DNA from 3 places in the Streptomyces sp. PSU-S4-23 genome. Region 2 is predicted to be linked to each of the others. Evidence: predicted binding sites of a transcription regulator. Region 2 holds the regulator's gene; each other region holds the start of a gene.
The links. Region 2 encodes HrcA, which represses chaperone genes, less so after heat shock. Its sites were predicted from a motif close to TTNGCACTCNGNNNNNCNGAGTGCNAA; they were not measured.

Region 1 (9,944 bases), 2.5 Mb from region 2:
CGGCGGGTGCGAGGGCCCGTCACGAGGCGCGAGCGCCTCCTTCCGGCAACGGCCCGGGTCGAGGCGAGACCGCCTCTCCGGGCGGCGAGCCACTCTTCGGGCCTCACAGCGAGGCACCACTCATGGAGCCGCGGTCCCCGTTCGAAGCGGGCCTGGCCCAGACCACCCGGGCCCTGTCGCCACATTCCCGTCGTGCGCCCGAAGGGCGGGCCGCGCGGCGCCGTGGGGGCACCGCCCGCACGAGCGCAGCCGAGCGAGGGGGAGCGCGCATGGCATCGCACGGCAGACGGGAACGCGACGACAGGGCCTAGCGCCCGGCAGCCCGTTCCAGTTCCTCCAGCGTCGCCGCCACCGCCGGCACCTGGGCCAGGTCGGGCAGCGTGAGGGCGACGATCTCCCGTGGTACCGCCGGTTCCAGCGTGACCGGGCGGGCGCCCCTCGGGCGTACGGACTCGAGCGCGAGCTGGGGCAGGACGGCCACGCCGAGGCCGGCACCCACCAGGCCGGCCACCGCCGGGTAGTCGTCGGTCGCGAAGTCGATGCGGGGCGTGAAGCCGGCGCTCTCGCACACCTCCACCAGTTGCCCCCGGCAGCGCGGGCAGCCCGCGATCCACGGCTCCCCCGCGAGGTCGCCGATCGCGACGGATCCCGCGCGCGCGAGGCGGTGCCTCTCGGGGACCAGCCCGACCAGCCGGTCGGTGAGCAGATGGCGCACGACCAGGTCGCCCCACTCCTCGGCGCCCGCCGCACCCTCGTAACGGAAGGCGAGCGCGATGTCGCAGTCGCCGGCACGCAGCTTCTCGACGGACTCGGGCGGTTCGGCCTCCTCCAGCGAGACCCGGGTGCCGGGGTGCGCGGCGCGCAGGGCGGCGAGCGCGGCGGGGACGAGCGTGGAGCTGCCGCTCGGGAAGGAGACCAGGCGCACCCGGCCGGCCCTGAGCCCGGCGATGGCGGCGACCTCTTCCTCGGCGGCCGTCAGCCCGGCGAGGATGCCCGCCGCGTGCCGCACCAGCGCCTCACCGGCCTGCGTCAGACGCATCGCGCGGCCGCTGCGGATCAGCAGCGGCGTACCGACGGACGACTCCAGCGCCTTCATCTGCTGGCTGACGGCGGGCTGTGTGCAGCCCAGCTCGCGGCCCGCCGCCGAGAAGGAACCCGTCGCGGCCACGGCGCGCAGCACACGGAGATGGCGGGCCTCGATCACCCTGCGAGCATAAGGGAGCCTTGGGCATCGCCGCCAATAATGCGTCGACGCTTTGACGCTGTATCCCTTACCGTGCGGCCATGAAGCTTCTGTCCCTGAATCTGGGCCGGCCGAGGGTCGTCGGGTACACCGACCAGGCGGAGGGCCTGACCGGCATCGACAAGCGGCCCGTGGACGGGCCGGTCCGGGTGGCCGCGCCCGGGCCGAAGGGCACCGGGGCGAGCGGGCTGGCCGGGGACGCGGTGTGCGATCTGCGGCACCACGGCGGAGACGACCAGGCGGTGTACGCGTTCGCCCGCGAGGACCTGGACGACTGGGAGCGGGAGCTGGGCCGGCGGCTGCCGAGCGGCTCCTTCGGCGAGAACCTCACCACCGAGGGGCTCGACGTGTCCGGCGCGCTGATCGGCGAGCGCTGGCGCATCGGGCGCGAGGTGGTGCTGGAGGTCACCTCCGGGCGGATTCCGTGCCGCACCTTCCAGGAGCACCTGGGCGAGCGCGGCTGGGTCAGGCGGTTCACCCGGAGAGGGGCGCCGGGTGCCTATCTGCGGGTGATCGAGCCGGGTGAGATACGGACCGGCGATCCCATCGAGATCGTGCACCGGCCCGGGCACGACATCACCGTGGCCGTCCAGTTCCGGGCGTCCACGACGGAACGGCATCTGCTGCCGAGTCTGTCGGCGGCCGGCGACACGCTGCACACCGAGACCGCCGCGGCGGTCCGGGAGTACGCGCGCAAGCACGCGGCTGACGGCTGACGGCTGACGGCTGACGGCTGACGAGGCAGGGGGGCGACCTCGGCGGCGGAGCCGTGAACGTGCCCGTACGGGGAGCGGACCGGCCCGGAGGTCCGGGCCCGCGGCACCGGGCGGCCACCGTCTCCTGCGGCGCGACCCGGCGGTGCGAGCCGGCCATCCACTCCTCCCGGAGAGCGGCGCAGTCAATATCGTTGGCCCATGACAACGGCTCTGATTACGGGATCGACCGCGGGCATCGGCGCCGCGTTCGCACGGCGGCTCGCCGCCGACGGCCATGACCTCGTCCTGGTGGCCCGCGACGGCAACCGGCTGCGGGAGCAGGCGACCGAGTTGCACGACCGGCACGGCATCGAGGCGGAGGTCCTGACGGCGGACCTGGCCACGGACGACGGCATCGAGGCGGTCGCCCGGCGTCTGTCCGACCTCAGGAACCCGGTCGACCTGCTCGTCAACAACGCGGGCTTCGGCAACAAGGGCCGTTATCTCGACGTGCCGATGGCCGACGAGCTGCGGATGCTGAAGGTGCACTGCGAGGCCGTGCTGCGGCTGACGAGCGCGGCGTCGGAGGCGATGCGCACCCGCGGGCGCGGCGGGATCGTCAACGTGGCCTCGGTGGCGGCGTTCGTCCCGCGCGGCACGTACGGCGCGTCCAAGGCGTGGGTCGTGCAGTTCACGCAGGGCGCGGCGCGGGACCTGGCCGGGTCGGGGGTACGGCTGATGGCGCTGTGCCCGGGGTTCGTCCGCACGGAGTTCCACGAGCGGGCCGGGATGGGCACGGACAACATCCCGAACTGGATGTGGCTGGATGCGGACAAGCTGGTGGCCTCGTCGCTCGCGGACCTTGCCCGGGGCAAGACGCTGTCCATCCCGGACCCGCGGTACAAGGCGCTGATGGGCGTGGTGAAGGTGACGCCGCGAGCGCTGCTGGGAGGGATCAGCTCGCGGACGGGGCGCAGGTACGGGCCGCGGTAGGACACCGGTGCGGCCTTCGACGGCACGGCCGCGGGCCGCGGCAGGACAGGTGGCGCCGCCCCTCGGGTGGGAAAATGGCCTTACACACCGGACCCAGGGGGGCCGGAGGCGGCGTCATGACATTCGTGCAGCTCATCGACTGCAAGACCAGCCGGTTCGACGAGATGAACCGGCTCTTGGACACCTGGGCCGAGCAGACCCGGGGCAAACGGACCGCGACCCACAGCGTCATCGGCCAGGACCGCTCCGACGCCTCGCACCTCGTCGAGATCGTGGAGTTCCCCTCGTACGAGGAGGCGATGCGGAACTCGCGCCTTCCGGAGACCGCCCTGATCTTCCGCGAGATGGTCTCCCTCTGCGAGGAGGAGCCCACGTTCACGGACCTGGACGTGGTGCGGGACGAGCAGTTGAACGCGACGGCCGTCCGGCGGTTCTTCGAGACGCTTCCCGGTGAGGGTGAGCCGCCGCCGCTCGACGGTCTGCTGACCGAGGACCACCATCACCACGATCCCGCCGACGCGCAGGAGGTCATCGGGATGGACGCCGTGCGCCGCGAACTGCGGGTGTGGCGGGACGGCTTCGACTTCGCGTTCACCGTCGAGGACCAGATCTGCGAGGGCGACCGGGTGTGCACACGGTGGACCTGGAACGGCCGGCACAGGGGCGAGTTCCTCGGGATCGCGGCCACGGGCCGGAAGGTCGCCATGACCGGCACGACCGTCTTCCGGTGCACCGAGGACGGGAAGATCGCGGAGGGCTGGTGGCAGTACGACCGGCTCGGGTTGATGGCCCAGTTGGGGGCGCTCGACGAGCTGGAGGCCTGACGCGGGGTCACCGCAGCGTCGGCGCGTCACGGACGCCGTGCCGGAACACGCCGGGGCCCGGCACTCCGGAGCGGAGTGCCGGGCCCCGGCGCGGACGGCCGTCCCGCGTCAGTGGGCGTGACCGTGGCCGTGGCCGGCCGCGGCCGGCTCCTCCTCTTCCTTCTTCTCGACGACCAGGGTCTCGGTCGTCAGCAGGAGGGAGGCGATGGAGGCGGCGTTCTCCAGGGCGGAGCGGGTGACCTTGACCGGGTCGATGACGCCGGCCTTGATCAGGTCGCCGTACTCACCGGTGGCGGCGTTGTAGCCGTTGCCCTTCTCCAGGTCGGCGACCTTGGAGGCGATGACGTAGCCCTCAAGGCCCGCGTTCTCGGCGATCCAGCGCAGCGGCTCGACGACCGCGCGGCGGACGATGGCGACACCGGTGGCCTCGTCGCCCTGCTTGCCGAGGCCGTCGGCAAGCACCTTGGAGGCGTGGACCAGCGCGGAGCCGCCACCGGAGACGATGCCCTCCTCGACCGCGGCACGGGTCGCGGAGATGGCGTCCTCCAGGCGGTGCTTCTTCTCCTTCAGCTCCACCTCGGTGGCGGCGCCGACCTTGATCACGCACACGCCGCCGGCCAGCTTCGCGAGGCGCTCCTGGAGCTTCTCGCGGTCCCAGTCGGAGTCCGTGGTCTCGATCTCGGCCTTGATCTGGGCGACGCGGCCCGCGACGTCCTCGCTCTTGCCGCCGCCGTCGACGATGGTGGTGTCGTCCTTGGTGACCGTGATGCGGCGGGCGGTGCCCAGCACGTCCAGGCCGACCTGGTCGAGCTTGAGGCCGACCTCCTCGGAGACGACGGTGGCGCCGGTGAGGACCGCCATGTCCTGCAGCATCGCCTTGCGGCGGTCGCCGAAGCCGGGGGCCTTGACGGCGACGGCGTTGAACGTGCCGCGGATCTTGTTCACGACGAGGGTGGACAGGGCCTCGCCCTCGACGTCCTCGGCGATGATCAGCAGCGGCTTGGAGGAGCCCGCCTGGATGACCTTCTCCAGCAGCGGCAGCAGGTCCGCGATGGAGGAGATCTTGCCCTGGTTGATGAGGATGTACGGGTCGTCGAGAACGGCCTCCATGCGCTCCTGGTCCGTCACGAAGTACGGCGACAGGTAGCCCTTGTCGAAGGCCATGCCCTCGGTGAAGTCCAGCTCCAGACCGAAGGTGTTGGACTCCTCGACGGTGATGACGCCGTCCTTGCCGACCTTGTCCATCGCCTCGGCGATCAGCTCGCCGACCTGCTGGTCCTGGGCGGACAGCGCGGCGACGGCGGCGATGTCGGACTTCTCGTCGATTGGGCGGGCGGTGGCCAGCAGGTCGTCGGAGACGGCCTTGACGGCGGCGTCGATGCCCTTCTTCAGGGAGGCCGGGGAGGCACCCGCGGCGACGTTCTTCAGGCCCTCGCGCACCAGCGCCTGGGCGAGCACGGTGGCGGTGGTCGTACCGTCACCCGCGATGTCGTTGGTCTTGGTCGCCACCTCCTTCACCAGCTGGGCGCCGAGGTTCTCGTACGGGTCCTCGATCTCCACCTCACGGGCGATGGTGACACCGTCGTTGGTGATGGTCGGGGCACCGAACTTCTTGTCGATGACGACGTTGCGGCCCTTGGGGCCGATCGTCACCTTGACCGTGTCGGCAAGCTTGTTGACGCCGCGCTCGAGGGCGCGACGGGCGTCCTCGTCGAACTTCAGGATCTTCGCCATGGAGCGTTTCAGTCCTCTCGAATGCGATCTCCGGCCGCCGCCCTGCCGGAGCGGCCGCCATCGCGGTGAAAAACGAACGGCGCCCCCGGCGCCCGGCCTGTCAACGGTCGCGGGGGCCAGGGGCGCAGCTCACAGCGGTCTGCTTCGGTGACTTACTTCTCGATGATCGCGAGCACGTCGCGAGCCGAGAGGACGAGGTACTCCTCGCCGTTGTACTTCACCTCGGTGCCGCCGTACTTGCTGTAGAGCACGACGTCGCCGACCGAGACGTCGAGCGGAAGACGGTTGCCGTCCTCGAAGCGGCCCGGGCCCACGGCGAGGACGACACCCTCCTGGGGCTTCTCCTTCGCGGTGTCCGGGATGACCAGGCCAGAGGCCGTGGTCTGCTCGGCGTCCAGCGGCTGGACCACGATGCGGTCCTCAAGCGGCTTGATGGCAACCTTGGAGCTGGCGGTCGTCACGATCCGACCTCCCCCTTCGGAGATCTCACGGGGTTAACTGTCTGAGGTGGCGACCAGGTCGATCCGTCGTCGCGGGTGCCGGACCTGCCCGTCGCTGTGTTGGCACTCTCCAGTGGTGAGTGCCAGAGCCGAGACTATGACCGCGATTAGCACTCGGTCAAGCGGAGTGCCAGTCGCCCTCGGCGCGGCGGCCGCACGGCCGGGCGTCGCGCCCCGGCGGCCGCGGCCCGACGGCGTGCAGGACGGGCCGCGGGGTGCCCGCCGAACCGGCGGGAGCGGGGCATGGAACGAACCACCGGCCGGGATCGCCCGAACGGCCGCTCCCGGCCCGGCTACAGGTAGTCCTCCAAGCGCCCCACCGTGAAACCCGCCGCCTGGATGCGGCGCAGGAGCCGGGTCGTCTCCGCGGTGAGGGACGTGCGGGGACGGCCCGCCTCATGGGGCAGGACAATGTCGCCGGGGCGCAGGGCCATACCGCTGCCGTACGGGCCGGGCTCCCCGCCCGGGGTCGGGCGCCACAGGATCAGGGCCGTGACGCCGCAGTCCGCCGCCGCACGCAGCGTCATGCGGTCGTAGGTGCCGTACGGCGGGCGCAGCAGCCGCGGGCGCAGGCCCAGGCGGCGTCCGATGCGGTCCCGCTGGCCGCAGATCTCGGCACGCTGCTCCTCGTAGGGGCGGCCGCGCAGCCCGGCGTGGCCGAGGGTGCGGTTCTGGATGCCCGCTCCGGCCGCGCGCAGCCGCGCGACGTGCCCGTAGCCCCGGCCGACGGCACCGGCGGTGAGGAACACGCTGACGGGCAGCCGCAGTTCACGCACCATGTCGACGAACCGGGCGTCTCTTTCGGCGCCCTCGTCGTAGGTGAGGAAGACCACCTTGTCGCGGGTGGGGACGCGGTCGAGGACGAGCGGCAGGTCTCTGCCCCCGCGGCCCTCGGCGGAGCCCGGGGAACGGTCCGGCCGGGGTGCGGGCGCGAGCGGGGCGGGCAGCCCCCAGCGACGGTAGGCCCGTTCGCGGGGCCCGTTCGGGGTGTGCACCTCCTGCGCCGCCTTCTCGCCCAGCCGTTCGAGGGGGTCGACGGACTGGGCGCAGCCGGACAGGAGGGCGACGGCGAGGGCCCCGGCGAGCAGGATCCGCGCCTGCCGCCGCGCGCTCACAGGCGGCCCTCCAGGCGCGCCACCGCGGGGCGTACCCGATGCCGCGCGTTCCGGTGCGGCCGGCCGCGGAACCCGCCGTCCGCCCCGGCGTCGGTGCGGCCGGCTGCGAGGGAGGTGCCGGCGGGGACGACGAGGGAGGCACGCGCCACGGGCGCGGCCCCGGCACGCCGCGCCCGCCGCGCGGTGCGCTGCGCGCGGACCGCCCGCCCCTTCCGCCGCCATGCGCACCTCTTGTCGTCTTGTCGCACCAGTCGCATGGCGCCGGATCCTTCCAGCCGTCGGCGGCCGCACCGGGCCGACACCGCGACCGGACGCACGCCGTCCACCGACTGGCCGACAATGGCCCCGTGACCGACCACTCCTTCGCGTCCCTGCTCACCCCCGAGGGCCGCGCCCTCCTCGACGAGGTGCGCGGCACCGCTCCCGCGCGGGAGCTGGCCGTCGCCACCCGGCTGCGCCGCGAGCACCCCGCCGGACTGGTCTCGGCGGCCCTCGCGCAGGCGCGGCTGCGGGAGCGGGCGGCGGCGAAGTTCGGCGCGGACGCGGGGCGGATGTTCTTCACGCCGGACGGCGTCGAGCAGTCCACGAGGGCCACGGTCGCGGCCCACCGCGCGCGACGGCTGCGGGAGCTGGGCGCGGCCTCCGTCGCCGACCTGTGCTGCGGCATCGGCGGCGACGCGATCGCGCTCGCCCGGGCCGGCATCCGGGTCCTGGCGGTGGACCGCGACCCGCTGACGGCGGCGGTGGCCCGGGCCAACGCCGAGGCGCTGGGCCTGTCCGCGCTGATCGAGGTGCGCGAGGCGGACGTCACGGACGTGGACACATCGCCGTACGACGCGGTGTTCGTGGACCCCGCGCGGCGGGGCGGCAGGGGCAGGGTCTTCGACCCGGAGGCGTACTCACCACCGCTGTCCTGGGCCGTGGCCGCGGCCCTGAAGGCCCCGCGAGCCGCCCTGAAGGTCGCGCCGGGCATCCCGCACGAGGCGGTGCCCGCCGAGGCGGAGGCCGAGTGGATCTCGGACGGCGGGGATGTGAAGGAGGCGGTGCTGTGGTTCGGCACGGAACCGGGACTCGTACGCGCCACTCTGCTGCCGGGCCCGCGGACGCTGCGCGGCCGGGGCCTGCCCGACCCGCCGGTGCGCCCGCCCGGCCGCTACCTCTACGAACCCGACGGCGCCGCGATCCGCGCGCACCTGGTGGCGGAGGTGGCCGACGAACTGGACGGCGGGCTGGTCGACGGGACGATCGCGTACATCACGGCGGACGAGCTGCGCGCCTCGCCGTACGCCACCGCGTACGAGATCACCGACCGGCTCCCCTTCAACGTGAAGAAGCTGAAGGCGCTGCTGCGGGAGCGGGAGGTCGGCGTCCTGACCGTCAAGAAGCGCGGCTCGGCGGTCGAACCGGAGGAACTGCGGCGCAAGGTCCTGCCCCGGCCGCAGGGACCGAACGCGGTGACCGTGTTCCTGACGCGGGTCGCGGGGGCGCCGACGATGCTGCTGGGCCGGCCGGCCCGGCAGCAGCCGGCCGGCTAGCGGCAGTCCTCCGCGCGCGCCCGGAGCAGCTGCCGCTCCCGGTCGTTGCGGGCGAGGGAGGCGGCCCGTGCGAACTCGGTGCGGGCCTCGGCGGTCCGCCCCAGGCGGGCCAGCAGGTCGCCGCGGACGCTGGGCAGCAAGTGGTAGTCGCGCAGGGCCGGTTCGGCGGCGAGGCGGTCCACGATCTCCAGGGCCGGGCCCGGGCCCTGGGCCATGGAGACGGCGACCGCGCGGTTCAGCTCGACCACGGGCGACGGCGACCGGGCGGCGAGCAGGCCGTACAGGGTCGCGATGCTCGCCCAGTCCGTCTCCTCGTAGGTGTGGGCGTGCGCGTGGCACGCGGCGATCGCGGCCTGGAGGGCGTACGGCCCCGGGGCGCCGGATGGGGGTCCGCCCTGCTCGAGCGAAGCCGAGAGCTTGGGGGAGGCCGCGTCGGCTCGGCCGAGGGCGGCGATGCCGCGCGCGATGAGCATGCGGTTCCAGCGGGCCCGGTTCTGGTCCCTGAGCAGGACGGGCTCTCCGGAGGGTCCCGTGCGGGCGGCGGAGCGTGACGTCTGGAACTCCAGCAGCGCGGCCAGCCCGTGCACCTCGGGCTCCTTGGGCATCAACTCGGCCAGCACACGGGCCAGCCGGAGCGCGTCCTCGCACAGGGCGGGGCGCAGCAGGTCGTCGCCCGCGGTGGCCGCGTACCCCTCGTTGAAGATCAGATAGATGACCTCCAGCACGGAGTCGAGGCGGGCCTCGCGGTCCGGCCCGTACGGCACCTCGAAGGCGACGCCCTTCGCGGCGAGCGTCCGCTTGGCCCGCACGATGCGCTGGGCGACGGTGGCCTCCGGCACCAGGAACGCCCGGGCGATCTCGGCCGTGGTCAGCCCGCCGAGCAGCCGCAGGGTGAGCGCGATGCGGGACTCGGCGGACAGCACGGGATGGCAGGCGGTGAAGACCAGCCGCAGCAGGTCGTCGTCGATGTCGTCGGGGTAGGACGGCTCGTCGACGTGGTACGGCGCGGCCTCCAGGTCCCGCCCGACCTCCTCCAGCTTGCGCGCGTACCGCTCCCGGCGGCGGACGAGGTCGACCGCGCGGCGCCTGGCGGTGGTCATCAGCCAGGCGCCGGGGTTGTCGGGCACCCCGTCGCGCGGCCACTGCTCCAGGGCGGCGACCAGCGCGTCCTGCGCCAGCTCCTCGGCTATCCCGACGTCCCGGACGATCCGGGCGACACCGGCGATGACGCGCGGGGACTCCATCCGGAACACGGTCTCGATGGCACCGGCCGCCGCGGCGGTGGCCTTCGGTGTCATGGGGAGC
Region 2 (9,944 bases):
GGTCGACGGTCTGCCGTACGCGCGACAGGTCCACGGTGATGTTCGCGTCGCTGTCGTCGTCGTTCGGGGCACGCCGGTCGCTCGGTACGACCTTGAGCTTGCCGTCGGTCCACAGCAGCACCCGTTTGCCGTCGCCGGTGACCGCGAAGCGCTCGGCGTCCGCGCACAGGTGCTCGATGCGCTGCTGGACGAGGTCGTACCGTTCCAGCTCGGTGTGGGGATCGGGGTCGTCGGGGGTGGCGCGCGAGGCGCCCAGCACGCCGCGCACCGGATGCCGCAGCCACAGCACCCCGTCCTTGGCCGCCTGCAGCCCCGAGTAGCGCGCGGCCTCGACCGGGAACGGCACGATCCGGTCGGCGAGACCCTCCAGGTCGATCCGGGTGGCGGGCGCGCCCTCGCTGCCGGGCGTCTCGTCCTTGTCGGGCGCCTCGAAGGGGCGGCCGTGCCGCTGCGGCCCGAACGGGGAGGGGGTGGCCGCGGCGAGCGTGATCAGATACGGACGCGAGCCGCCCACGAAGGCCAGGTCGAAGACGTGCTCGTCGTAGACCGGGTCGAACGAGCGCGCCGAGAGGAACGCCAGGTGCTTGCCGTCCAGCGTGAAGGCCGGCGCGTAGTCGCGGAAGCGGAGCGGTGTCGCCTCCGTCACCGACAGGTCGGCCGTGTTGGCGAGCTTGAGCTGCCGCAGCGGGCGCGGTCCGGGATGCGACCAGGCCAGCCACGCCGAGTCCGGTGCGAAGACGAGCCCGCTGACCTCGCCGTCCTCGCTGCGGTCGACCTCGCGCACCTCACCGCTGTCCCGCTCGACGAGCAGCACCCGCCCGTCGTGCGCGGCGACCGCGACCCGGCTGCCGTCGGGAGCCACCGCGAGCCCGAGCACACGGCCGAGCTGCCCGGCCGCGAGCCGCCGCGGGACGGCGCCGGGCGCGAGTCCGGTGGCGGGCGCGAACTCCAGCGCGTCGTCGCCCTCCGCGTCCGTGACCCACACCACCCACTCCTCGCCGTCCGTGCGGAAGGTGTGCGGCAGACGGGCCCGTACGCCGTGCCCGTCGGCGAGCGCGCGGGCGGGCCCCGAGCGGTGGGTGACCCAGTGGACGGCGCCCCGCACCAGGACGGCGCTGCCGCGCCCGGTGTGGTCGGGCGAGGCGGAGCCGAACCAGCGCGCGGCGCTCACGGGATACGGCTGGAGGTCGGTGCGCTGCCCGCCGAGCCGGATGTCGAGCCGTCGCGGCTCGGCCCCGTCCAGGTCGTCCAGGAGCCACAGTTCACCGGCGGACGCGTAGACGACCCGGGTGCCGTCGGTGGCGGCGTGCCGGGCGTAGAAGTCACCCAGGGGTGTGTGCCGCCGCAGATCCGAGCCGTCGGCCGACGACGAGTAGAGCGCCCCGACGCCCTCGTGGTCGCTGAGGAAGGCGATGCGCTCCCCGACCCAGAACGGGTACTCGACATTGCCGTCGAGGTCCTCGTGCAGCCGCACGAACTCCCCCTCGCCGGCACGGTCGATCCACAGCTTGCCCGCCGTGCCGCCCCGGTACCGCTTCCAGTGCGCCGCCTCGCGGCCCATGGGCGCGGACAGCAGCACCGTGGCCGGCCCGTACGCGACATCGCCGACGGGTCCGTACGGCAGGGTGGCCGCCTCCCCGCCGTCCAGTGGCACCGCGCGCGCCCAGGTGCGGCGCAGCGACGCCTGGCCGACCGTGCTGAGGGCGAGCACGCGTCCTTCGGGGGTCCAGCCGCGCACCTGGGTCTTCGCGCTGCCCCAGTGGGTCAGGCGCCGGGCGGGGCCGCCGTCGAGCGGGGCGACGTGCACCTCGGGGGCGCCGTCGCGGGTGGACGTCCAGGCGACGGTCGTGCCGTCCGGGGATATCCGGGGGTGGTTGACGGGGACGTTGTCGGCGCTGACCCGCCAGGCGCGGCCGCCGTCGACCGGGGCGACCCAGACGTCGTCCTCGGCGGTGAAGGCGAGCAACTCGCCGTGCAGGTGCGGGAACCGGAGATACGCGGGCGATGCGGGCTGAGTCACCAGGTCACCCTAAGCAGCGATCGTGGTCCCTGACAGGGGTTTGCGCTGTTGCCTGCGTCCCATGCGCTCGTCACTTGCCCTGGACCGGCCAGCAGGTGGGGTCGCCCTGGCACCAGATGGTCTTCGTCACGGTGACCGTGGGACCGGGCCCGCCGGGGGTGACGGGGTGGTAGGAGACGGGCGGCGTGGGGGTGGCGTTGCAGTTGCCGAGCCCGCTGACGTGGAAGACCTCCTTGCCGCCCACCGTCGCCCTGAGGTCCCCGCGGACGCACTTGCCGTCGACGGCCCGCGTGACCCTGCCCTTGACGGTGATGTCCTTGTGGTCGCCCGTCTGTCCCTGGCAGTCGACGCTCACGACGGTGGTCTCGCTCGGCGCGGGCGTCCCCGCGGACGTGGCGGCCTTGCCGCCGTCGCCGTAGGTGCCCGTGCAGCTGAGCCAGCGCACGTCCACGTGCTGCCGCTGCAGTTGCGTGGTCGCGGTCTGGTCGGTCGTGTACGCCACCGCCGCGGAACTCAGATCTCCGGGCTGGCACGCCACGGCTCCGCCGACGGCGACGGCGACGATTCCGGTCACGGCCGCGAGCCGCCGTCCCTTCGGCCGTCGAATCCGCCTCAATACCCCCATGGACGGCAGCCTGCCACTGTCCCGCCCACGACGGTAGAGCGCATACGGCCACCGGGCGCTCCTGGAGGCCCGTCACCCGGGCGAGTTCGCCGCGTGCCCCGTGGATGTCCGCGGATCAGGACCAGCGGCCCGTGCGGCCCAGCAGCAGAGCGGCCGCCGCGGTGCCCGCGGTCGACGTACGCAGGACGGTGCTCCCCAGCCGGAACGCCCTGGCACCCGCCTGGCCGAACAGCGCCAGCTCCTGAGGCGAGATGCCCCCTTCGGGTCCCACCACCAGCACGATCTCGCCCTCGGTGGGAAGGTCCGCGGTCGCCAGGGGTTCCTCACCGCTCTCGTGCAGGACGGCGGCGAGATCGGCGGTGGCCAGAAGTGCGGCAACCTGTTCGGTGGTTGCCGCGTCCGCGACCTCGGGGAAGCGCACCCGGCGGGACTGCTTGCCCGCCTCACGGGCGGTGGCCCGCCACTTGCCGAGCGCCTTCAGTCCGCGCTCGCCCTTCCACTGTGTGATGCACCGGGAGGCCGACCACGGCACGATCGCGTCCACCCCGACCTCGGTCATGGTCTCCACGGCCAACTCCCCCCGGTCGCCCTTGGGCAGGGCCTGCACCACGGTGATGCGCGGAGTCTGCGGCGGCTGCTCGTGAACGCACTCCAGGTCCATGACCACGAGGCGGTCCTTGCCCTCGGCGGCCTTCACCACGCCCTCGGTCCACCGTCCGCGTCCGTCGGTGAGGACCACCTCCTCGCCGGGCCGCAGCCGCTTCACCGAGACCGCGTGCCGCCCTTCGGGGCCGTCGAGCACGAACTCCGGTCCGACGCCGTCGAGTCGGTCGACCACGAACACCGGTGCGGTCATCGGGACGCACCTCCCGCCGACAACGCTGTCACCGCTGCCCCGGCCTCCGCCGCCAGCACCTCCACCAGCTCCCCGGCGGGCAGTTCGCGCGCCATACGATGCCCCTGGCCCGCCCACAGCGCCATGCCCTGCGCGTCCCCGCTCTTGGCGGCCGCCTTGCGCAACGGCGAGGTCAGGTGGTGGACCTCCGGGTAGGCGGCGGGCGCGTAGGGGCCGTGCTCGCGCATGAAGCGGTTGACCAGGCCGCGCGCCGGACGCCCGGAGAAGGCGCGCGTCAGCTCCGTCCGGACGAACAGGGGGTCGGTCAGCGCCTGTTTGTGCAGGGGGTGGGCGCCGGACTCGGGCGTCACCAGGAACGCGGTGCCGAGCTGGGCGGCGCTCGCCCCCGCCGCGAGCACCGCGGCGATCTGGCTGCCGCGCATGATCCCGCCGGCCGCCACGATCGGGATCCGCACGCTCTCGCGGACCTGGGCGACCAGCGAGAGCAGCCCGATGCCGCAGGGGTCGTTCTCGGCGAAGTCGCGGTGGGTGCCCTGGTGGCCGCCCGCCTCGACGCCCTGCACGATCACCGCGTCGGCGCCCGCCCGCTGCACGGCGAGGGCCTCGTCCACGGTGGTCGCGGTCACCAGGGTGAGGGTGCCCGCGCGGCGCAGCGAGTCCAGGACGTCGGGGGCGGGGACGCCGAAGTGGAAGGAGACCGCCGGCACCGGGTTGTCGAGCAGGACGGCGAGCTTGGCGTCGTAGCCGTCGTCCCGGCCGCTGTCGGGGTCGCCCAGTTCCGTCTCGTACCAGGCGGCCTCACCGGCGAGCTGGTTGGCGTAGACCTCGACGGCGGCGGCAGAGGGCAGCGCGGTGGCGGCGGCCGCTCCGGTGGATCCGCCGCCCGCACCGGGGTGCTCGGGCTGCGGCATGAACAGGTTCACGCCGAAGGGGGCGCCCGTGAGGCCGCGGAGCTGCTTGATCTCCTGGTACATGCCGTCGGCGGTCTTGTACCCGGCGGCGAGGAACCCCAGGCCGCCGGCGTCCGACACGGCAGCGGCGAGCCGCGGCACGGAGGCGCCGCCCGCCATGGGGGCCTGCACGATCGGATGGCGGAGGAGATCGGTCAGCGCGGTGGACATGACCGCATGGTGTCACGTCCTCCGCACGGGTCCGAATCCGGTCTTCCTCTGGCATATGCCAGAGGAATCGGCAGCGGGTCAGGACGCCAGAGGCACCACGAGACCCACCGCAATCCGGCCTCCCGACCCCACGAATCAACGCCCGCCCCAGGCCCACACCACCAGCCCGTCCGGCGCCTGAGCACAAGGCCGTTCACATCCACACACCACCAGCCGGTCCGGCGCCTGAGGACGAAGGTCGTTCACGCCCACACACCACCAGCCGGTCCGGCGCCTGAGGACAAGGCCGTTCACGCCCACACACCACCAGCCCGTCCGGCGCCTGAGGACAAGGCCGTTCAGGCCGAGGCGGGGGCCTGGGGGCGGCAGCCCCCAGACGGTCCGGTGACGCCGGGCGCCCCCGCGTCACCGCCCGTTGAACGCATCCTTCAGCCGCGAGAACAGCCCCTGCTGCCCCGGCTGGAACTGTCCCTGCGGCCGCTCCTCGCCCCGCAGCTTCGCCAGCTCGCGCAGCAGCCGCTCCTGCTCCGGGTCCAGCTTCGTCGGGGTCTGCACCTCGACGTGCACGACCAGGTCGCCCCGGCCGCCGCCGCGCAGGTGCGTGACGCCGCGGCCGTGCAGCGGGATCGACTGCCCGGACTGGGTGCCGGGGCGGATGTCGACCTCCTCCAGGCCGTCGAGCGTCTCCAGCGGCACCTTCGTGCCGAGGGAAGCGGCGGTCATCGGGATGGTGACCGTGCAGTGCAGGTCGTCGCCGCGGCGCTGGAAGGTCGAGTGCGGCAGCTCGTGGATCTCGACGTACAGGTCGCCGGCGGGGCCGCCGCCGGGGCCGACCTCGCCCTCGCCCGCGAGCTGGATCCGCGTGCCGTTGTCGACACCGGCGGGGATCTTGACGGTGAGCGTCCTGCGGGAGCGCACCCGCCCGTCGCCCGCGCACTCCGGGCACGGGTTCGGGACGATGGTGCCGAACCCCTGGCACTGCGGGCACGGCCGCGACGTCATGACCTGGCCCAGGAAGGACCGGGTCACCTGCGAGACCTCACCGCGGCCGCGGCACATGTCGCAGGTCTGGGCGCTCGTCCCGGGCGCCGCGCCCTCGCCGTTGCAGGTGTTGCAGACGACGGCCGTGTCGACCTGGATGTCCTTGGTCGTGCCGAAGGCCGCCTCGTCGAGATCGACTTCGAGCCGGATCATCGCGTCCTGGCCGCGGCGGGTGCGCGAGCGCGGACCGCGCTGCGACGCCGTGCCGAAGAACGCGTCCATGATGTCGGAGAAGTTTCCGAAGCCGCCCGCGCCGAAGCCGCCCGCGCCCCCGCCGCCCGACTGGGACAGCGGGTCGCCACCGAGGTCGTAGACCTGCTTCTTCTGCGGGTCCGAGAGCACCTCGTAGGCGGCGTTGATCTCCTTGAACCGCTCCTGCGTCTTCGGATCGGGGTTGACGTCCGGGTGCAGCTCGCGGGCGAGCCGGCGGAACGCCTTCTTGATCTCGTCCTGTGACGCGTCGCGGCGTACGCCGAGCACGGCGTAGTAGTCCGTGGCCACTTACGACTCCGCCAGGATCTGTCCGACGTACCGTGCCACCGCTCGTACCGCTCCCATCGTTCCCGGGTAATCCATGCGGGTCGGTCCGACCACGCCGAGTTTCGCTACTGCCTCGCCGCCCGAACCGTAGCCGACGGAGACGATGGACGTGGAGTTGAGTCCCTCGTACGCGTTCTCATGGCCGATACGCACCATCATGGCCGGATCCTTCGCCTCGCCCAACAGCTTGAGAAGGACGACCTGCTCCTCCAGCGCCTCCAGGACGGGGCGGATGGTGAGCGGGAAGTCGTGCGCGAAGCGGGTGAGATTGGCGGTACCGCCGATCATCAGCCGCTCCTCGGTCTCCTCCACGAGCGTCTCCAGGAGGGTGGACAGTACCGTCGAGACCGCGCCGCGGTCCTCCGGTTCCTCGAACGCCTCGGGAAGGTCCTGCACGAGCTGCGGGACATCCGCGAAACGGCGGCCGGCGACCCGGCTGTTGAGCCGCGCCCGCAGATCCGCGAGGGACGTCTCCCCGAACGGCGCGGGGCAGTCGATCATCCGCTGCTCCACCCGGCCGGTGTCCGTGATCAGCACCAGCATCACGCGCGCGGGTGCCATCGACAGCAGCTCCACGTGCCGCACGGTCGAGCGCGTCAGCGACGGGTACTGCACGACGGCGACCTGCCGGGTGAGCTGCGCGAGCAGGCGTACCGTACGCGCGACCACATCGTCGAGGTCGACCGCGCCCTCCAGGAAGTTCTGGATCGCGCGGCGCTCGGGCGGGCTCATCGGCTTGACGGCCGCGAGCTTGTCGACGAAGAGGCGGTAGCCCTTGTCCGTGGGGATGCGTCCGGCGCTGGTGTGCGGCTGGGCGATGTAGCCCTCCTCCTCCAGCGCTGCCATGTCGTTGCGGACGGTGGCCGGGGAGACGCCGAGCCTGTGCCGCTCGGTGAGCGCCTTGGAGCCCACCGGCTCCTCGGTGCCCACATAGTCCTGGACGATGGCGCGCAGCACTTCGAGCCTGCGTTCACTGAGCATCGCGCGCACCTCCAGCAATTCGGTCTTCCCGGCACTTCCCCTGGCACTCTGCGTATTCGAGTGCCAGCATCCCGGGGCCCAGTGTACGGCGGCCGGGTACGCACCCGGCAAGGGAGAGCCCGGCTGTCGTACCGACGTGTACCGACCTGTCCCGGGCTGTCCTGCCAGGCCGGGCGCCTGCCGATAGCGTCGCTGTATGACGGTGCTGTGGGAAGGGTCCGGGTGGGAACCGCTCGGTACGCGCTCGGGGCGGCGGCGGCTTCCGGTCTGGGACTGCACGGCCGGGCTCGTGGTCGGCGGGCACGGGGCGCTCCTCGTGGACGCGGGGTCGAGCCTGGGCGAGGGCGCACGGTTGCGCGCCCAGGCGCGGCGGCTGCTCGCGCCGCTCGGCGGGGACCGGCGTGTGACGCATCTCGCGCTCACGCACCCCCACTTCGACCATGTCTTCGGGGCGGCGGCGTTCGCGGGCGCGGAGGTGTTCGCGGCGGTGGGCGTCGACGCGGTGCTGCTGCGCGGCCGTGACGAGCTGGTCACGGACGCCGTGCGCCACGGGCTGGACCCGGGAGCGGCGGCCGAGGCCGCGGACGTGCTGGTGCGTCCGCGCCACCAGGTGTCGGGCGAGCGGACGCTGGACCTGGGCGGGGTGCGGGTCCTGCTGGCCGACGTGGGACCCGGCCACACCGCCCACGACCTGGTGGTCCTCGTCCCCGGTGACCCGGAGGTGGTGTTCTGCGGGGACCTGGTGGAGGAGTCCGGCGAGCCGCAGGCGGGTCCGGACGCGGTCCCCTCGCACTGGCCGGCCGCCCTGGACCGGCTGCTGGAGCTGGGCGGCGAGGACGCGCTGTACGTGCCGGGGCACGGGGCGGTGGTGGACGCCGGGTTCGTCCGGTCCCAGCGGGACGGACTGGCGGCCCGTTTCGGCGTGTCGTAGGCGCTCGCCACATCCTCCGGCCCCGGCTTCTCCTATCGTCATCCGAATGCGCATGTACTCGCCGGACCTGACCCCGCCGTGGAAGAAGCCGAAGCCCGCCCCGGAGGTCCCGGCGGACCCCGGCCTGGTGGTGGAGGAGCCGCGCACCGGCTTCTGCGGCGCGGTGATCCGCTGCGAGGCGGGCACGGTGACGCTGGAGGACCGCTTCGGCAAGCACCGGGTGTTCCCCCTGGAGCCGCGGGGGTTCCTCCTGGAGGGCAGGGTGGTGACGCTGGTGCGCCCGAAGGCTCCCCCGCGGCGGCCCACCCGTACGGCGTCGGGCTCGGTGGCCGTCCCGGGTGCCCGGGCGAGGGTGGCCCGCGCGGGCCGTATCTACGTCGAGGGACGTCACGACGCGGAACTGGTCGAGAAGGTGTGGGGCGACGATCTGCGCATCGAGGGCGTGGTGGTGGAGTACCTGGAGGGCGTCGACGACCTGCCGTCGATCGTGGCGTCCTTCGCCCCCGGCCCCGACGCCCGTCTCGGCGTCCTCGTGGACCACCTGGTCCCCGGCTCGAAGGAGTGGCGCATCGCGGAGTCGGTGACGAGCGGGCACGCCCTGGTGGTCGGGCACCCCTACATCGACATCTGGCAGGCGGTGAAGCCGTCGTCCCTGGGCATCCGCGAGTGGCCGGCCGTGCCGCGCGGGCAGGACTGGAAGAAGGGGGTGTGCCGGGCGCTGGGGTGGCCGGAGAACACCGGGGAGGCGTGGCAGGGGATTCTTGCGCGGGTGCGGTCCTACAAGGACCTGGAGCCGGAGTTGCTGGGGCGGGTGGAGGAACTGATCGACTTCGTCACGGCCGGCGGTGGCGCTTGACGGGCGGCACCGTTCCGAACTCGTTGGTCTCCAGCTTGATGCCGAACATGTCCAACGACAGTGGCATGCCGAATCTGCTGGTCCGCTCCAGCAGGTAGTCCGCCTCTTCACCTTGCCCGGTCGGCTCCGTGAGCAGCAGGCACTGGGCGGCCATGGGATCGATGATCAAGTAGGCGGGCACTTTGCCCGCCGCATAGATGGAGCGCTTGTCCCCGTAGTCGCGGTCGACGCTGGTCTTCGAGACGACCTCCACGACTATGGTGACCACCCCCGAAGGCAGCAGACGTCCGGAGCCGGGGACCGCACCGCGTTCGATCACCACGAGGTCGGGCACGGGTTCGCTGAGCTCGTGCGGTATGTCGACGGCCTGCACCTGCAGCCGCTGCCAGCGGTCGCGGGGAATCTGGTCCTGGACGGACTCCACGATCACGTTATGGACCAGGCCAGGCCCCGCCGTCATCACGATGTCCCGCCGAAGAAGCTCTGCCTTGAAACCCTCCGGAACCTCCAGGTTCTCGAAGATCTCCCTGACGTCGGTGATCAGTCGGCCATCCACAGCGGTCATCTCCGTGGCCCTCCACTTTCCGCCGCCGCGCTCACGGCAGCAGCCTATGAACCAGGTCAGGGACCACATCAGGGTTCAGCAGTGATTCACTCCGCCGAGTGATCAGTCCACCAGGTCCCGCACCACCGCATCCGCCAGCAGCCGCCCCCGCAGCGTCAGAACGGCCCGCCCCTGCCCATACGGCCCCTCCTCCAGCAGCCCCTCCTCCAGCGCCCGCCGGGAAGCCGCCAGCCCCTCCTCCCTCAGCAGAGCCAGCGGCGCCCCCTCCCGCAGCCGCAGCTCCAGCAGGATGCGCTCGACCCGGCGGTCCTCGTCCGTGAGGACCTCCCGCCCCGCCCCCGGGGAACGGCCCTCCGCCAGGGCCGCCCCGTACGCCCCCGGATGCTTCACGTTCCACCAGCGCACGCC
Region 3 (9,944 bases), 1.2 Mb from region 2:
CAGGGAGCGGCGGGCCGCGTACTCGCCGCCGAGCGGCTGGACGAAACCGGCCAGCTGCGGCCAGTGCATGTTCAGCAACGGGCGCGCCATCAGCTCCGTGACGCGCCCGCCCTGGCCCGCGGCGGCCGTGCCGGAGGAGCCCTCGCCGGGCAGCGTCAGCGGCCGGTCGTACATCGCCTTCACGAGGTCCACGCCCGGCTCGGTGAGCAGCGGGCCCACGATCCCGGAGACGAAGTCCGACGAGAACTCCTTCAGGTCCGCGTCGACGAAGCAGACGATGTCCCCGCCGGTCACGAGGAGGGAGCGCCACAGCACCTCCCCCTTGCCGGGCACCGCCGGGATGCGCGGCAGGATGGCGTCGCGGTGCACCACCCTCGCCCCGGCCGCCGCGGCGACCTCGGAGGTGCGGTCCGTGGAGCCGGAGTCGACCACGACGATCTCGTCGACGAGCGGAGCCTGCTGCACGAGGTCGTGGCGGATGACGGAGACGATCTCGCCGACCGTCCCCTCCTCGTTGAGTGCGGGCAGCACCACGCTGACCGTGGAGCCCGAGGCGCGTTTCGCGGCCAGGATCTGGTGGAGCGGACGGTCGGTCACGGACCAGGAGCGGGTGCTCAGCCAGCGCTCGACTTCTTCCAGCACAGTCTGCGGCTCCTCACGTTCGGCGGACGACGGTACGTTCGGTGGACGGCGGTCGTCAAAGGGGATCGGCGGATCTTCGAATGGGTCTCGGTGTGTGATCCGTCTCGCGGTTCGGACGACTATCTCAACTCTGCTGGCCTTCGGTTACAGTCTTGAACAACGCCGGTGACCATCGCATGTCGGGGCCGCCGCTGCCGATACCAGTGAAACAACCGCATACAGCTCATCCAGAGGGGCAGAGGGACACGGCCCGATGAAGCCCCGGCAACCCTCCAGCCGGCACTCGTCATCACAGCGAGGCTCCCGGCTAGGGAAGGTGCCAAATCCGTCTCACGGCGAGATGCGTCGTGAGGAAGATGAGGAGAAAGGGCCTCGCCTCACATGGCTGCGCAGACAGTTGCAAACACCACGAACTCCGTGAATCTCGGTCCCGCCGCGGCCCTGTCCTGCCGTGAGTGCGGCCACCGCGTGCCGCTCGGCCCGGTCTTCGCCTGCGAGGAGTGTTTCGGCCCGCTGGAGATCGCCTACGACTTCTCGGACTACGACACCGAGGAGCTGCGCAAGCGGATCGAGGCGGGCCCCGCGAACATCTGGCGCTACGCGCCGCTGCTGCCGGTCCCGGCGGACGTCGCCGAGAAGCCGAACCTCAACCCGGGCTGGACCAAGCTCGTCAAGGCCGACAACCTGGCGCGCGAGCTGGGCGTGACCGGTGGGCTCTATGTGAAGGACGACTCCGGCAACCCGACGCACTCCTTCAAGGACCGGGTGGTCGCCCAGGCGCTGGAGGCGGCGCGGGCCTTCGGCTTCACCACCCTCTCCTGCTCCTCCACCGGCAACCTCGCGGGCGCGGTCGGCGCCGCGGCGGCCCGTGCCGGACTGCGTTCCTGCGTCTTCATCCCGCACGACCTGGAGCAGGGCAAGATCGTCATGGCCGCGGTGTACGGCGGCGACCTCGTCGGCATCGAGGGCAACTACGACGACGTGAACCGCTTCTGCTCCGAGCTGATCGGCGACCCGGCCGGCGAGGGCTGGGGCTTCGTCAACGTCAACCTCCGGCCGTACTACGCGGAGGGGTCCAAGACCCTGGCGTACGAGATCGCCGAGCAGCTGGGCTGGCGGCTGCCGGACCAGATCGTGGTCCCGATCGCCTCCGGCTCGCAGCTCACGAAGATCGACAAGGGCCTGCAGGAGCTGATCAGGCTCGGGCTCGTCGAGGACCGGCCGTACAAGATCTTCGGCGCGCAGGCCGAGGGCTGCTCGCCGGTGTCGGTCGCCTTCAAGGCGGGCCACGACGTCGTCCGGCCGCAGAAGCCGGACACCATCGCCAAGTCGCTGGCGATCGGCAACCCGGCGGACGGCCCGTACGTCCTCGACATCGCGCGCCGCACGGGCGGCGCGGTGGAGGACGTGAACGACGAGCAGATCGTCGACGCGATCAAGCTGCTCGCCCGCACCGAGGGCATCTTCGCGGAGACGGCCGGCGGCGTGACCGTCGGCGTCACGCGCAAGCTCATCGAGAACGGCGTCCTCGACCCGGCGCAGTCGACGGTCGTCCTCAACACGGGTGACGGCCTCAAGACCCTCGACGCGGTGGCCGGCACGGGTCTGAGCGCTACCATCCGCCCCACCCTCGACTCGTTCCGCGAGGCCGGCCTCGCCTGACCTCCTGCCCGCCCCATCCCCTGCCAGCCGTACTCCGTACTCCGACCGGAGGTCGAACCCCATGAGCGTCACCGTCCGCATCCCCACCATCCTGCGCACCTACACCGGCGGCCGGGCCGAGGTGCCCGCCGAGGGCGCGAACCTCGCCGAGGTCATCGCCGACCTGGAGAAGAACCACACCGGTATCGCGGCCCGTGTCCTGGACGACCAGGGCAAGCTGCGCCGCTTCGTCAACGTGTACGTGAACGACGACGACGTCCGCTTCGAGCAGGGCCTGGAGACGGCGACGCCGGACGGTGCGGGCGTCTCCATCATCCCGGCGGTCGCGGGCGGCTGACGGTCACTCGGCGGAGTGTTCGTTACCCTCGGTAAGGGTGAACACCGAGAGTTCATCGAATTGCCCTCTCCGTGAGAGAAACGGAGGGGGCAATTCTCCATGGTTGAGCAGGGTACAGTTGGGGAACGCGCTCCCGGTTTCCCCGCCGGGGCCCATGAGTTCCTGCCGTGCATCCGGCAAGAAGTAGCCAAAGTGTGCAGTGCTTTTGCGCCATTCGCTCCTTTTGTCGGGCCCGACTTGCCCTGAAGTCGGGCGAATTCTTCGTACATTCCCGACCGGTCATGCCCGGAATTCTCGTCCGATTGACCTGTTGCAGACGGCAGTTGGACAGATACATTCAGCCGCGGTCGACGCGTTCCGGCGCACGCCCCCAACCGTTGGGGGGTGAGGTCTGACCCGGATCCGCGAAGTGTGGATCTGTGCAAGGGCCAGTAATAGGGGAGTTAGGCATGGCTCAGGGCACCGTCAAGTGGTTCAACGCGGAGAAGGGGTACGGCTTCATCGCGGTCGACGGTGGTGCGGATGTATTCGTCCACTACAGCGCCATCCAGATGGACGGCTACCGCACCCTGGAAGAGGGCCAGCGGGTCGAGTTCGAGATCTCGCAGGGGCAGAAGGGTCCGCAGGCCGACATGGTCCGCGTGGCCGGCTGAAGTACGCGCCGACGACTGAACTGATCGACGTGTCGAGGGGCCCGTATCCCACCCGGGATACGGGCCCCTCGGTCCACGCGGCCCCGAATGCCGCCCGGAATCGCACAAGTCCCCGCCGCTCGTGCCCACCACCTGACCCGTCCCCTCACAGGACGGGCCTGACGCCTGCGCCCTGACGCCCGGCCACCACCCCCCAACGAGCCCGCTTCGCGGGCGCGCCTTGCGCCCACCCGTCTCCCGGCCACCACCCCCCAACGAGCCCGCTTCGCGGGCGCGCCTTGCGCCCACCCGTCTCCCGGCCACCACCCCCCAACGAGCCCGCTTCGCGGGCGCGCCTTGCACTCGGGGGGGTCGAGTGCTAATCATTGGCGTTAGCACTCTGAAGGTGAGAGTGACAATGATGGACCGGGTCGGTGAGGCCACGGACCGGGTGGGGCAAGGAACCACCGGCCGGGGCCGTCCGTCGCGGGCGCGGGCGCGGTCCGAAGTAATCACCCCCAGTCCTGGGAGGACCACTTCACATGGCCAAGATCATCGCGTTCGACGAGGAGGCGCGGCGCGGCCTCGAGCGCGGCATGAACCAGCTCGCGGACGCCGTCAAGGTGACCCTCGGCCCCAAGGGCCGCAACGTCGTCCTCGAGAAGAAGTGGGGCGCCCCCACGATCACCAACGACGGTGTCTCCATCGCCAAGGAGATCGAGCTCGAGGACCCGTACGAGAAGATCGGCGCCGAGCTGGTCAAGGAAGTCGCCAAGAAGACGGACGACGTCGCCGGTGACGGTACGACCACCGCGACCGTGCTCGCCCAGGCGCTGGTCCGCGAGGGCCTGCGCAACGTGGCCGCCGGCGCCAACCCGATGGCCCTCAAGCGCGGTATCGAGAAGGCCGTCGAGGCCGTCTCCGCCGCCCTGCTGGAGCAGGCGAAGGACGTCGAGACCAAGGAGCAGATCGCCTCCACGGCCTCCATCTCCGCCGCCGACACCCAGATCGGCGAGCTGATCGCCGAGGCCATGGACAAGGTCGGCAAGGAAGGCGTCATCACCGTCGAGGAGTCGCAGACCTTCGGTCTGGAGCTCGAGCTCACCGAGGGCATGCGCTTCGACAAGGGCTACATCTCGGCGTACTTCGCCACCGACATGGAGCGTATGGAGGCCGTCCTCGACGACCCGTACATCCTGATCGCCAACTCCAAGATCTCCAGCGTCAAGGACCTGCTCCCGCTCCTGGAGAAGGTCATGCAGTCGGGCAAGCCGCTGCTGATCATCGCCGAGGACGTCGAGGGCGAGGCCCTGTCGACCCTGGTCGTCAACAAGATCCGCGGCACCTTCAAGTCCGTCGCGGTCAAGGCCCCGGGCTTCGGCGACCGCCGCAAGGCCATGCTCGGCGACATCGCCATCCTCACGGGCGGCGAGGTCATCTCCGAGGAGGTCGGCCTCAAGCTGGAGAACGCGACCCTGGACCTCCTGGGCCGCGCCCGCAAGGTCGTCATCACCAAGGACGAGACCACCATCGTCGACGGTGCCGGCGCGGCCGAGCAGGTCGCGGGCCGCGTGAACCAGATCCGCGCCGAGATCGAGAACAGCGACTCCGACTACGACCGCGAGAAGCTGCAGGAGCGCCTGGCGAAGCTGGCCGGCGGCGTGGCCGTCATCAAGGCCGGTGCCGCCACCGAGGTGGAGCTCAAGGAGCGCAAGCACCGCATCGAGGACGCCGTCCGCAACGCGAAGGCGGCCGTCGAGGAGGGCATCGTCGCCGGTGGTGGCGTGGCCCTGATCCAGGCGTCCTCGGTCTTCGAGAAGCTGGAGCTGACGGGCGACGAGGCCACCGGTGCCGCCGCCGTCAAGCTGGCACTCGAGGCCCCGCTGAAGCAGATCGCCGTCAACGCCGGCCTGGAGGGCGGCGTCGTGGTGGAGAAGGTGCGCAACCTGACCCCGGGCCACGGCCTGAACGCCGCGACCGGCGAGTACGTCGACCTGGTCAAGGAAGGCATCATCGACCCGGCGAAGGTGACCCGTTCCGCGCTGCAGAACGCCGCCTCCATCGCCGCGCTGTTCCTGACCACCGAGGCCGTCATCGCCGACAAGCCGGAGAAGGCCGCCGCGCCCGCCGGCGGCGGCATGCCGGGCGGTGACATGGACTTCTGAGCCTGAAACCAGGCTCGGACCCGGTCCGTTCCACCGAGGGCGGCACTCCCTGGAAGCAGGGGGTGCCGCCCTCGGCCGTATCCGGGATCACACCGAAGCGCGGGACCGATACGGAATGCCGTGGTCCGCGGAGCGGTTGGAGCGCATGAGCATGCGTATGCATGCGCCCGGCGCATCAGCACCTCGGCAAGGAGCCTCCCGTGTCCGTCTCCGCCTCCCCGTCCCGCGCGGCCGAGATCCTCTCGCGGCCCATCGCGCTCAACGGCCTGACCGTCCCCAACCGCATCGTGATGGCGCCCATGACCCGTCAGTTCTCGCCGGGTGGCGTTCCGGGCGAGGACGTGGCCGCGTACTACGCGCGCCGCGCGGCCGCCGGCGTGGGCCTGATCGTCACCGAGGGCACGTACGTGAACCACGGGTCGGCCGGTCAGAGCGACCGCGTTCCGCGGTTCCACGGCGAGGAGCAGCTGGCCGGCTGGGCGAAGGTCGCCGAGGCCGTGCACACCGCCGGCGGCATGATCGTGCCGCAGCTGTGGCATGTCGGCATGACCCGCAAGGCCGGCGCCCCGCCCGTCCCCGACGCGCCGGCCGTCGGTCCGTCCGGCCTCCGCCTCGACGGCACCGAGGGCACGGGCAGGGCCATGACGCCGCAGGACGTGGACGACGTGATCGCGGCCTTCGCCGAGGCGGCCGCCGCGGCGGAGCGGATCGGCTTCGACGGTGTGGAACTGCACGGCGCGCACGGCTATCTGATCGACCAGTTCCTGTGGGCGGGCACGAACCGCCGCACGGACGGGTACGGCGGCGACGTCGTGGCCCGTACGAGGTTCGCCACCGAGATCGTGGCGGCCGTGCGCGCGGCGGTCTCGCCGTCCTTCCCGGTGATCTTCCGCTTCTCGCAGTGGAAGCAGGAGGTCTACGACGTCCGGATCGCCGACACCCCCGAGGAACTGGAGGCGATCCTCACCCCGCTCTCCGCGGCCGGAGTGGACGTCTTCCACGCCTCCACGCGCCGCCACTGGCTCCCGGAGTTCGACGGCTTTGACCTCAACCTGGCGGGCTGGGCCAAGAAGCTCACGGGCAAGCCGGTCATCACGGTCGGCTCGGTGGGCCTGGACGGCGACTTCCTGCACGCGTTCCGCGGCGAGGGCGCGCCGCTCAAGGGCATCGACGGCATGCTGGACCGCCTGGAGGCGGGGGAGTTCGACATGGTCGCCGTCGGCCGCGCCCTGCTCCAGGACCCCCAGTGGGCCCAGAAGGTCCTTGAGGGCCGCTTCGACGAACTGAAGCCGTACGACGCGGCGTCGCTGAAGACGCTGAACTGAACCCTCGCCCCGGTCCCCGACCGCCGACCGCCGATCACCGATCGCCGGTCTCCGGGGGCGGCGCCCCGCCTGGACCCGCGGGCAGGGTGCCACCCCGGGGCGGGGCGATGGGCGTCAGCCCGTCGGGGAGGGCGCCCCTGGGATTCCGCCGGATTTCGCTTGCTTAAGTCAATCAATCCGATTAGGTTGCTTGAGTCAAGTACATCTGCTGTCCGACGGAGGACCCCTGCCATGTCCGACGCCCCTTCCCCGCCCGCCACGACCGGGGAAGCCCCGCCGCCGCGCCCGAACACCGTGGTGGCGGTGCTGGCCTTCGCCGGAATCGTCGTCTCGCTGATGCAGACCCTGGTCATCCCGATCATCACCGAGCTGCCGCAACTGCTGCACGCCTCGCCGTCGGACACCGCCTGGGCCATCACCGCGACCCTGCTTGCCGCCGCCGTCGCCACCCCCGTGATGGGCCGGCTCGGTGACATGTACGGCAAGCGCCGCATGCTCCTGTTCGGCATGTGCATGCTGGTGGCGGGTTCGGTCACGGCCGCCCTCAGCGACTCCCTGACCCCGATGATCGTCGGACGGGCGCTGCAGGGCCTGTCCTCCGGCGTCATCCCGCTCGGCATCGCCATCCTGCGCGACGAGCTGCCCGCCGAACGGCTCGGCTCCGCCACCGCGGTGATCAGCGCCTCCCTCGGCGTCGGCGGCGCCCTCGGCCTGCCCACCGCCGCGGCCATCGCCGACACCTTCGACTGGCACGTGCTGTTCTGGACCTCCGCCGTACTCGGCGTCGTGGCCGCCGTCCTCGTCCTGGTCCTCGTGCCCGAGTCCGCGGTGCGCACCGGAGGGCGCTTCGACCTGCCCGGCGCCGTCGGCATGGCGGCCGGCCTGATCTGCCTGCTGCTGGCGATCTCCAAGGGCGCCGACTGGGGCTGGGCGAGCGGCACCACCCTCGGCCTGTTCGCGGCGGCCGTCGTGGTCCTCTCGGTCTGGGGCTTCTACGAACTGCGCGTCAGCGAGCCCCTGGTGGACCTGCGCACCACCGCCCGCCGCCAGGTGCTCGTCACCAACCTCGCCTCGGTGGCGATCGGCTTCGCCATGTTCGCGATGTCCCTGGTCATCCCGCAGGTCCTGCAGATGCCCGAGCAGACCGGCTACGGCCTGGGCAAGTCGATGCTCACCGCCGGCCTGGTCATGGCGCCGTCCGGCCTGGTGATGATGGCCCTGGCCCCGGTGTCCGCGCTCGTCTCACGGGCCAGGGGCCCCAAGGTGACCCTGATGATCGGCGCCCTGATCGTCGCCTCCGGCTACGCCCTGAACATCGCCCTCATGGACCAGGTGTGGCACTTCGTGCTGGTCTCCTGCGTCATCGGCGCCGGCATCGGCTTCACCTACGGCTCCATGCCCGCGCTCATCATGGGCGCCGTGCCCCCGTCCGAGACGGGCGCCGCCAACAGCCTCAACACCCTGATGCGGTCCATCGGAACGTCCGTCGCCAGCGCCGTCGCCGGTGTCGTCCTGGCCCATATGACCATGTCCCTCGGCCCGGTCGCCCTGCCCTCCGAGGACGCCTTCCGCACCGTCCTGATCACGGGGGTCGCCGCCTCCCTCCTCGGCTTCGCCGTCGCCGCCTTCATCCCGCGCCGCCGCCCGGCCGACACGGAGCCGGCACCCGCCTCCGGCGGACCGGGCGGGCAGGCCGCGGAGGTGTCCGGGGCCAGGACGTAGAGCCTCCGTATCGCCGGGTGCGGGAGGGCCGGGCGGGGCACAGGAGCTGACCGGCGGGGCAGATGAACTGACCGGCAGTCATATCCGTCGCGTCATGTCCATTGCGGAAGGCGTTGCGTCGAAGGCGTTGCGTCCCTGCGGCGAGCGGGTGACTTCCGGGCGGGGCGCGAACGGCCCATACAACGGCGCGGACACAGTACCCCCGGGTGGCGGAACGGCCGCGGGCCCGCTGTGGCCGCGAGCCGGTCGCCGTGACGGCAGCTCCCGCACACGTGGGGCCCGTCCCGCGCCATGGCACGGGACGGCCCGGATCGGAGAGAGGACCCGTGCTGTTCAACTCCCGTCGTCCGAGGCTGCTCTCAGCCCTGGTCGCGGCACTGGCCCTCGGCGCCACGGCGGCACCGGCGGCCGTGGCAGGAGACGGAGACGGGCACGGGCACGGGCACCGCCCCGGCTCCCCGTTCGGTCTCCGGCTGATCGGCGTCAACGACTTCCACGGCAACCTCCAGCCGCCCGCGGGCAATGACGGACTCGTCTTCCGGCGCGACGGATCGACGGTACCGGCGGGCGGCGCCGCCTACCTGGCGACCCATGTCAAGCAGCTCCGCCGCCAGGCCGACAACTCCCTCCTCGTCGGCGTCGGCGACCTCATCGGCGCGTCACCGCTGGAGTCCGCGCTGTTCCACGACGAGCCGACGATCGATCTGATGAACCAGCTCGGCATGGCCGCCTCCTCCGTGGGCAACCACGAGTTCGACAAGGGGTATCTGGAGCTGCAGCGCATGCAGCACGGCGGATGCAGCCCGGTGGACGGCTGCCGTTTCGACCCCTACTTCCAGGGCGCCCACTTCCCCTACCTCGGCGCCAACGTGAAGTTCGAGAACTCCGGCAGGGACGCGCTGCCGCCCTACTGGATCCGGCGCGTGAACGGCGTACCGGTGGGCTTCATCGGCGAGCCCCTCACGGACACCCCGAGCGAGGCCAGCCTCGGCGGGACGGCGGGCCTCACGTTCCAGGACGAGGTGCGGACGGCAAACCGGTACGCGGACCGGCTGAACCGCGCGGGCGTCAAGACGATCATCCTGCTCCTGCACCAGGGGGACAACACCACCAGGCCCAACGATCCCGAGACCTGCGACGTGGCGAGCGGGGGACCGGCACACGCCATCGCCGAGCAGGTCAGCCCGAAGATCGACGCAGTCTTCAGCGCGCACACCCACCAGCAGTACGTGTGCTGGGTCAACGACCCCGCCGGGCACCGGCGTCCGCTGATCCAGGGCAGTTCCTACGGGCGGGAGCTGGCCGTGACGGACCTGCAGATCGACCCGCGCACCAAGGACGTCCTGCGGGACCGGACGACGGCGTTCAACCAGATCGTCACGCGCGACGTGCCGCAGGACCCCGAGGCCCAGGCCCTGGTCGCCCGGGCGGTGGCCCTCGCGGCGCCCATCGCGAACAA

Region 1: a site for HrcA is predicted at 6,097-6,123, ahead of groES (co-chaperone GroES). Genes of this name have one in related genera too.
Region 3: a site for HrcA is predicted at 3,630-3,656, ahead of groL (chaperonin GroEL). Genes of this name have one in related genera too.

What each region holds. Positions count from the first base shown of each region.
Region 1 is NZ_JBVMUU010000002.1:5,226,513-5,236,456, reverse strand. It holds gene ACZ79I_RS24115 (LysR family transcriptional regulator) at 308-1,204, opposite strand; gene ACZ79I_RS24110 (MOSC domain-containing protein) at 1,285-1,959, shown strand; gene ACZ79I_RS24105 (SDR family NAD(P)-dependent oxidoreductase) at 2,158-2,931, shown strand; gene ACZ79I_RS24100 (ester cyclase) at 3,048-3,755, shown strand; gene groL (chaperonin GroEL) at 3,864-5,489, opposite strand; gene groES (co-chaperone GroES) at 5,642-5,950, opposite strand; gene ACZ79I_RS24085 (polysaccharide deacetylase family protein) at 6,283-7,104, opposite strand; gene ACZ79I_RS24080 (hypothetical protein) at 7,101-7,361, opposite strand; gene ACZ79I_RS24075 (THUMP-like domain-containing protein) at 7,452-8,639, shown strand; gene ACZ79I_RS24070 (RNA polymerase sigma factor) at 8,636-9,937, opposite strand.
Region 2 is NZ_JBVMUU010000002.1:2,748,465-2,758,408, forward strand. It holds gene ACZ79I_RS13200 (S41 family peptidase) at 1-2,020, opposite strand, end outside; gene ACZ79I_RS13205 (hypothetical protein) at 2,091-2,645, opposite strand; gene ACZ79I_RS13210 (16S rRNA (uracil(1498)-N(3))-methyltransferase) at 2,761-3,501, opposite strand; gene ACZ79I_RS13215 (nitronate monooxygenase) at 3,498-4,622, opposite strand; gene dnaJ (molecular chaperone DnaJ) at 5,028-6,164, opposite strand; gene hrcA (heat-inducible transcriptional repressor HrcA) at 6,165-7,184, opposite strand; gene ACZ79I_RS13230 (MBL fold metallo-hydrolase) at 7,381-8,115, shown strand; gene ACZ79I_RS13235 (DUF3097 domain-containing protein) at 8,162-8,971, shown strand; gene ACZ79I_RS13240 (Uma2 family endonuclease) at 8,949-9,536, opposite strand; gene hemW (radical SAM family heme chaperone HemW) at 9,639-9,944, opposite strand, start outside.
Region 3 is NZ_JBVMUU010000002.1:3,973,950-3,983,893, reverse strand. It holds gene ACZ79I_RS18175 (glucosyl-3-phosphoglycerate synthase) at 1-642, opposite strand, end outside; SAM riboswitch class I at 863-1,005, shown strand; gene thrC (threonine synthase) at 1,024-2,304, shown strand; gene ACZ79I_RS18165 (MoaD/ThiS family protein) at 2,366-2,641, shown strand; gene ACZ79I_RS18160 (cold-shock protein) at 3,091-3,294, shown strand; gene groL (chaperonin GroEL) at 3,816-5,438, shown strand; gene ACZ79I_RS18150 (NADH:flavin oxidoreductase) at 5,639-6,763, shown strand; gene ACZ79I_RS18145 (MFS transporter) at 6,995-8,485, shown strand; gene ACZ79I_RS18140 (bifunctional metallophosphatase/5'-nucleotidase) at 8,812-9,944, shown strand, end outside.